DNA from 2 places in the Streptomyces sp. NPDC058773 genome. Region 1 is predicted to be linked to the other one. Evidence: predicted binding sites of a transcription regulator. Region 1 holds the regulator's gene; the other holds the start of a gene.
The links. The regulator HrcA, encoded in region 1, represses chaperone genes, less so after heat shock. The targets are predictions, from matches to a motif close to TTNGCACTCNGNNNNNCNGAGTGCNAA.
Positions count from the first base shown of each region.

Region 1 (3,356 bases):
CCGTCGGCGGTTTTGTAGCCGGCGGCGAGGAAGCCGAGACCGCCGGCGCCGCAGACGGCAGCGGCCAGCTCGGGTCCGGAGCCGCCTCCCGCCATCGGGGCCTGCACGATCGGGTAGCGGCAGAGATCGGTCAGCGCGGTGGGCATGAGCACATCGTGTCACGCCCACCGCTGCGCCCCGAACCGGGGCGACGGCTTCCGCGCAGGCCCGGGGCGGTTTCGCGGACCCCGGGCGGACCTGGGCTAGCGCCCGTTGAACGCATCCTTCAGACGCGAGAACAACCCCTGCTGGCCGGGCTGGAACTGCCCCGTGGGCCGCTCCTCCCCGCGCAGCTTGGCCAGCCGCCGCAGCGCCTCCTCCTGCTCGGGGTCGAGCTTGGTGGGCGTCTGCACCTCGACATGGACGATGAGGTCGCCCCGGCCGCCGCCGCGCAGATGGGTCACCCCGCGCTGGTGCAGCGGGATCGACTGGCCGGACTGGGTACCGGGCCGCACGTCGATCTCCTCCACCCCGTCCAGCGTCTCCAGCGGACACTTGGTGCCCAGCGCCGCCGCCGTCATCGGGATGGTGACCGTGCAGTGCAGATCGTCGCCGCGCCGCTGGAAGACCGGGTGCGGCAGCTCGTGGATCTCCACGTAGAGGTCACCGGCGGGGCCGCCGCCGGGGCCGACCTCGCCCTCGCCCGCGAGCTGGATGCGGGTGCCGTTGTCGACACCTGCGGGGATCTTGACGGTCAGGGTGCGGCGGGAGCGGATGCGTCCGTCGCCCGCGCACTCGTGGCACGGTGTCGGGACGACCGTGCCGAAGCCCTGGCACTGGGGGCACGGCCGTGAGGTCATGACCTGGCCGAGGAACGAACGGGTGACCTGCGAGACCTCACCGCGGCCGCGGCACATGTCACAGGTCTGCGCCGAGGTGCCCGGCGCCGCGCCCTCGCCGCTGCATGTCGTGCAGACGACGGCGGTGTCGACCTGGATGTCCTTGGTCGTGCCGAAGGCCGCTTCGGTCAGCTCGACATCGAGCCGGATCATGGCGTCCTGGCCGCGGCGGGTGCGCGAGCGCGGTCCGCGCTGCGACGCGGTGCCGAAGAACGCGTCCATGATGTCGGAGAAGTTGCCGAAGCCGGCACCGAAGCCGCCCGCGCCCTGGCCGCCGCCCGCCTGCGAGAGCGGGTCCCCGCCGAGGTCGTAGACCTGCTTCTTCTGCGGATCCGACAGGACCTCGTAAGCGGCGTTGATCTCCTTGAACCGCTCCTGGGTCTTCGGGTCGGGGTTCACGTCCGGGTGCAGCTCACGCGCCAGCCGACGGAAGGCCTTCTTGATCTGGTCCTGCGAGGCGTCGCGTCCGATGCCGAGGACCGAGTAGTAATCCGTGGCCACTTACGACTCCGCGAGGATTTGTCCGACGTAACGTGCCACTGCGCGTACCGCTCCCATCGTTCCGGGGTAGTCCATGCGGGTCGGTCCGACCACGCCGAGTTTGGCGACTGCCTCGTCGCCCGAACCGTAGCCGACCGTGACGACCGATGTGGACGCCAGGCCTTCATGGGCATTCTCATGCCCGATTCGTACGGTCATGCCCGAGTCCTTGGCCTCCCCGAGCAGCTTGAGCATCACCACATGCTCCTCAAGGGCCTCCAGCACCGGCCGGATGGTCAGCGGGAAATCGTGTCCGAAGCGCGTGAGATTGGCGGTGCCGCCGATCATCAGCCGCTCTTCGGTCTCCTCCACCAGAGTTTCCAGCAACACCGAGAGCACTGTCGAGACCGTGCCCCGGTCGTCCTGCTCGAAGGACTCCGGGAGATCCTGCACCAACTGCGGCACATCCGCGAACCGGCGCCCCACGACCCGGCTGTTGAGCCGGGCCCGCAGGTCCGCCAGGGAGGTCTCGCCGAACGGCACCTGGCAGTCGATCAGTCGCTGCTCGACCCGCCCGGTGTCCGTGATCAGCACCAGCATCAGCCGGGCCGGGGCCAGCGCCAGCAGCTCGACGTGCCGGACCGTGGACCGGGTCAGGGACGGGTACTGCACGACCGCGACCTGCCGGGTCAGCTGCGCCAGCAGCCGCACCGTGCGGCCCACCACGTCGTCGAGGTCGACGGCGCCGTCCAGGAAGTTCTGGATCGCGCGCCGCTCCGGACTGGACAGCGGCTTCACACCGGCCAGCTTGTCGACGAACAGGCGGTAGCCCTTGTCGGTGGGGATGCGCCCGGCGCTGGTGTGCGGCTGGGCGATGAAGCCCTCGTCCTCCAGGACCGCCATGTCGTTGCGGACCGTGGCCGGGGAGACGCCGAGCCGATGGCGTTCGGTGAGGGCCTTGGAGCCGACCGGCTCCTCCGTCCCGACATAGTCCTGGACGATGGCGCGCAGCACTTCGAGCCTGCGTTCACTGAGCATCCCGCGCACCTCCAGTCCGGCCGTCCGCCGTCTCGACTCTCCTGGCACTCACACGGGCCGAGTGCCAGACCTTGAGCCAGTGTACGGCCGAGTAGCACGGACCCGGCAAGGGCTGCCGTACACAGCACCCGCCCGATGACCGTGTTCGGGCGATCTGTCGGGCAACGCTATCGCGATGGCGCTAGCGTCTCGGTATGCACACTTCTTGGGAAGAGGCCGGCTGGGAACAGCTCGGTGACGGTGTCGCCAGACGCCGGATGCCGGGCTGGGACGAGACCATCGGCGTGATCGCGGGGACCACCGGCGTCATGATCGTCGACACCGGCGCGACCCTGCGCGACGGCGCGGACCTCCGGCGTGCGATCCGCGGCGTGCTCGGCCGGAACGTGACGCATGTCGCGCTCACCCACCCGCATTTCGATCATGTCCTGGGCACGGCCGCCTTCGCGGGCGTCCAGGTCTTCGGCGCGGCCGGACTGGGCGAGCTGCTGCGCCGCGGCAAGGACGAACTGCGGCACGACGCGATGCGGCACGGCGTCGGCCGGGACGCCGCCGCCGAGGCCGCCGATCTGCTGGTCGCCCCGCACCATCACGTGCACGACCAGCTGACCGTGGAACTCGGCGACCGGCCGGTGCTGCTCGCCAATGTCGGCCCCGGTCACACCGCCCACGACCTGGCGGTCCTGGTCCCGGGCCGGGGCGGCTTCCCCGAGATCGTCTTCTGCGGCGACCTGGTCGAGGAGTCCGGCGAGCCGCAGGCCGGCCCGGACGCGCTGCCGCTGCGCTGGCCCGGCGCGCTGGACCGGCTGCTGGCCCTCGGCGGTGAGGACGCGCGGTATGTGCCCGGCCACGGCGCCGTGGTGGACGCCCGCTTCGTCCGCGCCCAACGGGACGCCCTCGCCGCCCGTTTCGGCGTCGCCCCCTCCTGACCCCGCCCGCCGACCTCACGAGACAGGCCCC
Region 1 covers NZ_JBHYPE010000013.1:6,892-10,247, reverse strand. The annotation lists gene ACFW5B_RS14135 (nitronate monooxygenase) at 1-146, opposite strand, end outside; gene dnaJ (molecular chaperone DnaJ) at 243-1,379, opposite strand; gene hrcA (heat-inducible transcriptional repressor HrcA) at 1,380-2,396, opposite strand; gene ACFW5B_RS14120 (MBL fold metallo-hydrolase) at 2,591-3,325, shown strand.

Region 2 (3,356 bases), on a different contig from region 1:
CCGCGGTCCCCCTGCCCCATGCAGCCACCTCTCCGGTGCGGACCACGCGGTATCACTCGGTCCTGCGCGAGAGGACAGCTCTCGGCGCGTATCCGTGAGGACCTCGCGGGTGGCGCTACCAGGCGGCAGAAAGGCCCGGCCGTGGCATCCGCGGTCAAGGACACCCGTTCCGGATACGGACCACTGCTCCGCACCCCAGGTGCATGGACATTCCTGCTGCCCGGCTTCCTGGCCCGGCAGCCCTTCGCCATGCTGACGATCGGCATCGTGCTGCTCGTCCAGTCCACCACCGGCTCGTACGGCACCGCGGGCGCGGTGTCCGCCACGACCGGGGTCTCGATGGCCCTGTTCGCCCCGCAGAGCGGCAAGCTCGCCGACCGCTTCGGGCAGCGCGCGGTGCTGCTCCCCGGCGTCCTGGTGCACGCCGCCGGCGTCGCGGCGCTGATCACCCTGGCGCTGGCGCACGCCCCCCTGTGGGCGCTGCTCGCCGTGGCCGTCCCCACGGGCGCCTCGACGCCGCAGGTCGGCCCGATGGTGCGGGCACGCTGGGCCGCCCGGCTCGGGGGCAGCCGGCTGATGCCGACGGCGGCGGCGTTCGAGTCCGTCACCGACGAGTTCACCTTCGTCGTCGGCCCCGTCCTGGCGACCGCACTGTGCACCGGTGTCCACCCGGCGGCCGGGCTGGTCGCCGAAGCCGCGCTGACGCTGGCCGGCGGACTGCTGTTCGCCGCACAGAAGCGCAGCCAGCCGGCGGTGCACCGGGCGCAGGCCGGCGACCGCCCGCGCGTCTCGGCGCTGTCGGTGCCCGGCGTCCGCGTGCTGATCGTGGCGTTCCTGGGCATCGGCGCGGTCTTCGGCGGGATGCAGGTGTCGCTGACGGCGTTCACCCAGCACATCGGGCAGCCCGGCATCAACGGCGTGCTCTACGGGATCTTCGCGGGCGGCAACATGCTCGCCGGTGTGGCCTGCGGCGCCATCGCCTGGAAGGTCGGCCCGCGGCGCCGGCTGCTGGTCTCCTACGGGCTGCTGGCGCTGGCCACCACCCCGCTGTGGGCGGTCGGCTCGGTGCCGCTGCTGGGCGCCGTCGGCCTGGTCGTCGGCCTGTGCATCGCCCCGGCCCTGATCACCGGCTACACGCTGGTGGAATCGCTGGTGCCGGCCGCCGCCCGTACCGAGGCCTTCACCTGGCTGACCGGCGCGGTCGCGCTGGGCCAGGCGGCCGCGGCCACCTCGGCCGGCCAGCTGGCGGACCGCTTCGGGCCGAGCACCGGATTCCTGGTGCCGCTGGCCGGGACGGCGCTGGCCCTGACGGTGCTGCTGACGCTCCGCGCCCACCTTCTGCCGCGCTCCCCGCGCAGCTCCGCCGGCGCCCCGGCGGACGGGCCCGGCGCCCCGGCGCCGGCCGTTTCGGACGACCGGGAACGCGAGCTGGCGCGCGCCTGACCGAGCGTGGAGTCGGTCACCGTCCGCCGGTCACGGTGGACTGGCGGGCGGGAATACTGCAATATGGAGCGTCGTTAGCACTCATCGAGTGAGAGTGCCAGGAGGAAGACAAGTGCCGACCTACCAGTACCAGTGCACCGCGTGCGGCGAGGGCCTCGAGGCGGTGCAGAAGTTCACCGACGACGCGCTCACGGAGTGCCCCAGCTGCGACGGACGCCTCAAGAAGGTGTTCTCCGCGGTCGGCATCGTCTTCAAGGGCTCCGGCTTCTACCGCAACGACAGCCGCGGCTCGTCGTCCAGCAGCAGCCCCGCGAAGAGCTCCTCCTCGTCGGGCACGACGTCCTCCTCGGACGCGTCGAGCTCCTCGTCCGGCAGCTCCGACGGCAAGTCCGCCGCCCCGGCCGCCACTTCGTCCACGGGCAGCAGCACCTCGGGCAGCAGCTCCGCCGCCTGACCCACGCTTCTCCGGGCCCCGCCGTCACCGACGGCGGGGCCCGTTGCCTTACGGCTTTCTTTCGTCCTCCCCGACCCGCTCTCCGCCGCCGCCGTACCCCGATAGTGTGACCGGCATGGCTGACGCGGAGATTGGCGTTATCGGCGGATCGGGCTTCTACTCCTTCCTCGACGACGTGACCGAGATCACGGTGGACACCCCCTACGGGCGCCCGAGCGACTCGCTGTTCGTGGGGGAGGTCGCCGGCCGCCAGGTCGCGTTCCTGCCCCGGCACGGCCGCGGCCACCACCTCCCGCCGCACCGCATCAACTACCGCGCCAACCTGTGGGCGCTGCGCTCGCTCGGCGTACGCCAGGTCCTCGGCCCGTGCGCGGTCGGCGGGCTGCGCCCCGCATACGGCCCCGGCACGCTGCTGGTCCCCGACCAGCTCGTCGACCGCACCAAGGCCCGCGCCCAGACCTACTTCGACGGCGAGCCCCTGCCCGACGGGAGCGTCCCCAACGTCGTCCATCTGACCTTCGCCGACCCGTACTGCCCCACCGGGCGCGGGGCCGCCCTCTCGGCGGCCCGCGGCCGCGACTGGGGACCGGTCGACGGCGGCACCCTCGTCGTCATCGAGGGCCCCCGCTTCTCGACCCGCGCCGAATCGCGCTGGCACGCCGCCCAGGGGTGGTCGGTGGTCGGCATGACCGGCCACCCCGAGGCCGTCCTGGCCCGCGAACTGGGCCTCTGCTACACCTCGTTGACCCTGGTCACCGACCTGGACGCGGGCGCCGAGGCCGGCGAGGGCGTCTCCCACGAGGAGGTCTTCCGGGTCTTCGGCGAGAACGTCGGCCGGCTGCGCGAGGTCCTCTTCGACGCCGTCGCCGCCCTCCCCGGCAACGACGCCCGCGACTGCCTGTGCACCGGCGCCCACACCGGCTGGGACCTGGGCATCGAACTGCCGTAACGCCCGTCGCACCCGGCTCGGCATCCCCCTCCCGGGTGGCCGAGTTGTCCACAGCGACGGCCTCATCCACAGCCCGGAGCGGGCCGGCGGGCTTTCCGCCACGGTGGTGATCAGCGATGCACCGATCCCTCACCACCCAGGCGGTACCCACCATGCGACACGCACCTTCCGCGCCCGCTCCGGCTCTCTCTTCGGCTCCTTTTCCCGCTCCTCTTGCGGCTGCCGCTGCCCCTACCGCTCCCCCTGCCGCTGACCCTTCCGGGTTCGGCCTTCTCTCCCCACCGCTGCCGGCTCCTCCGCCGTGTGAAGTGCCGCACTTTCCGCCGGTGCGGGCCGGCGGCGGCCGGTGGCCACGGGGGCGGACCGCGCGGCAGCGCTTACTGGCGGCCGGCCTGGCGATGACCGCCGCAGCACTGGCCGGCGGGGCGTCGTACGGTGCCGTACGAGACGCTCCCGCGCCCGGCTGCCCGTCGTCGGCGGCGTCGGGAGGGCGGTGACCATGCCCCAAGA
Region 2 covers NZ_JBHYPE010000003.1:112,846-116,201, reverse strand. The annotation lists gene ACFW5B_RS03885 (MFS transporter) at 142-1,443, shown strand; gene ACFW5B_RS03880 (FmdB family zinc ribbon protein) at 1,556-1,897, shown strand; gene ACFW5B_RS03875 (S-methyl-5'-thioadenosine phosphorylase) at 2,013-2,846, shown strand.
Region 2: the regulator HrcA is predicted to act here: its motif matches at 1,518-1,544, upstream of ACFW5B_RS03880 (FmdB family zinc ribbon protein).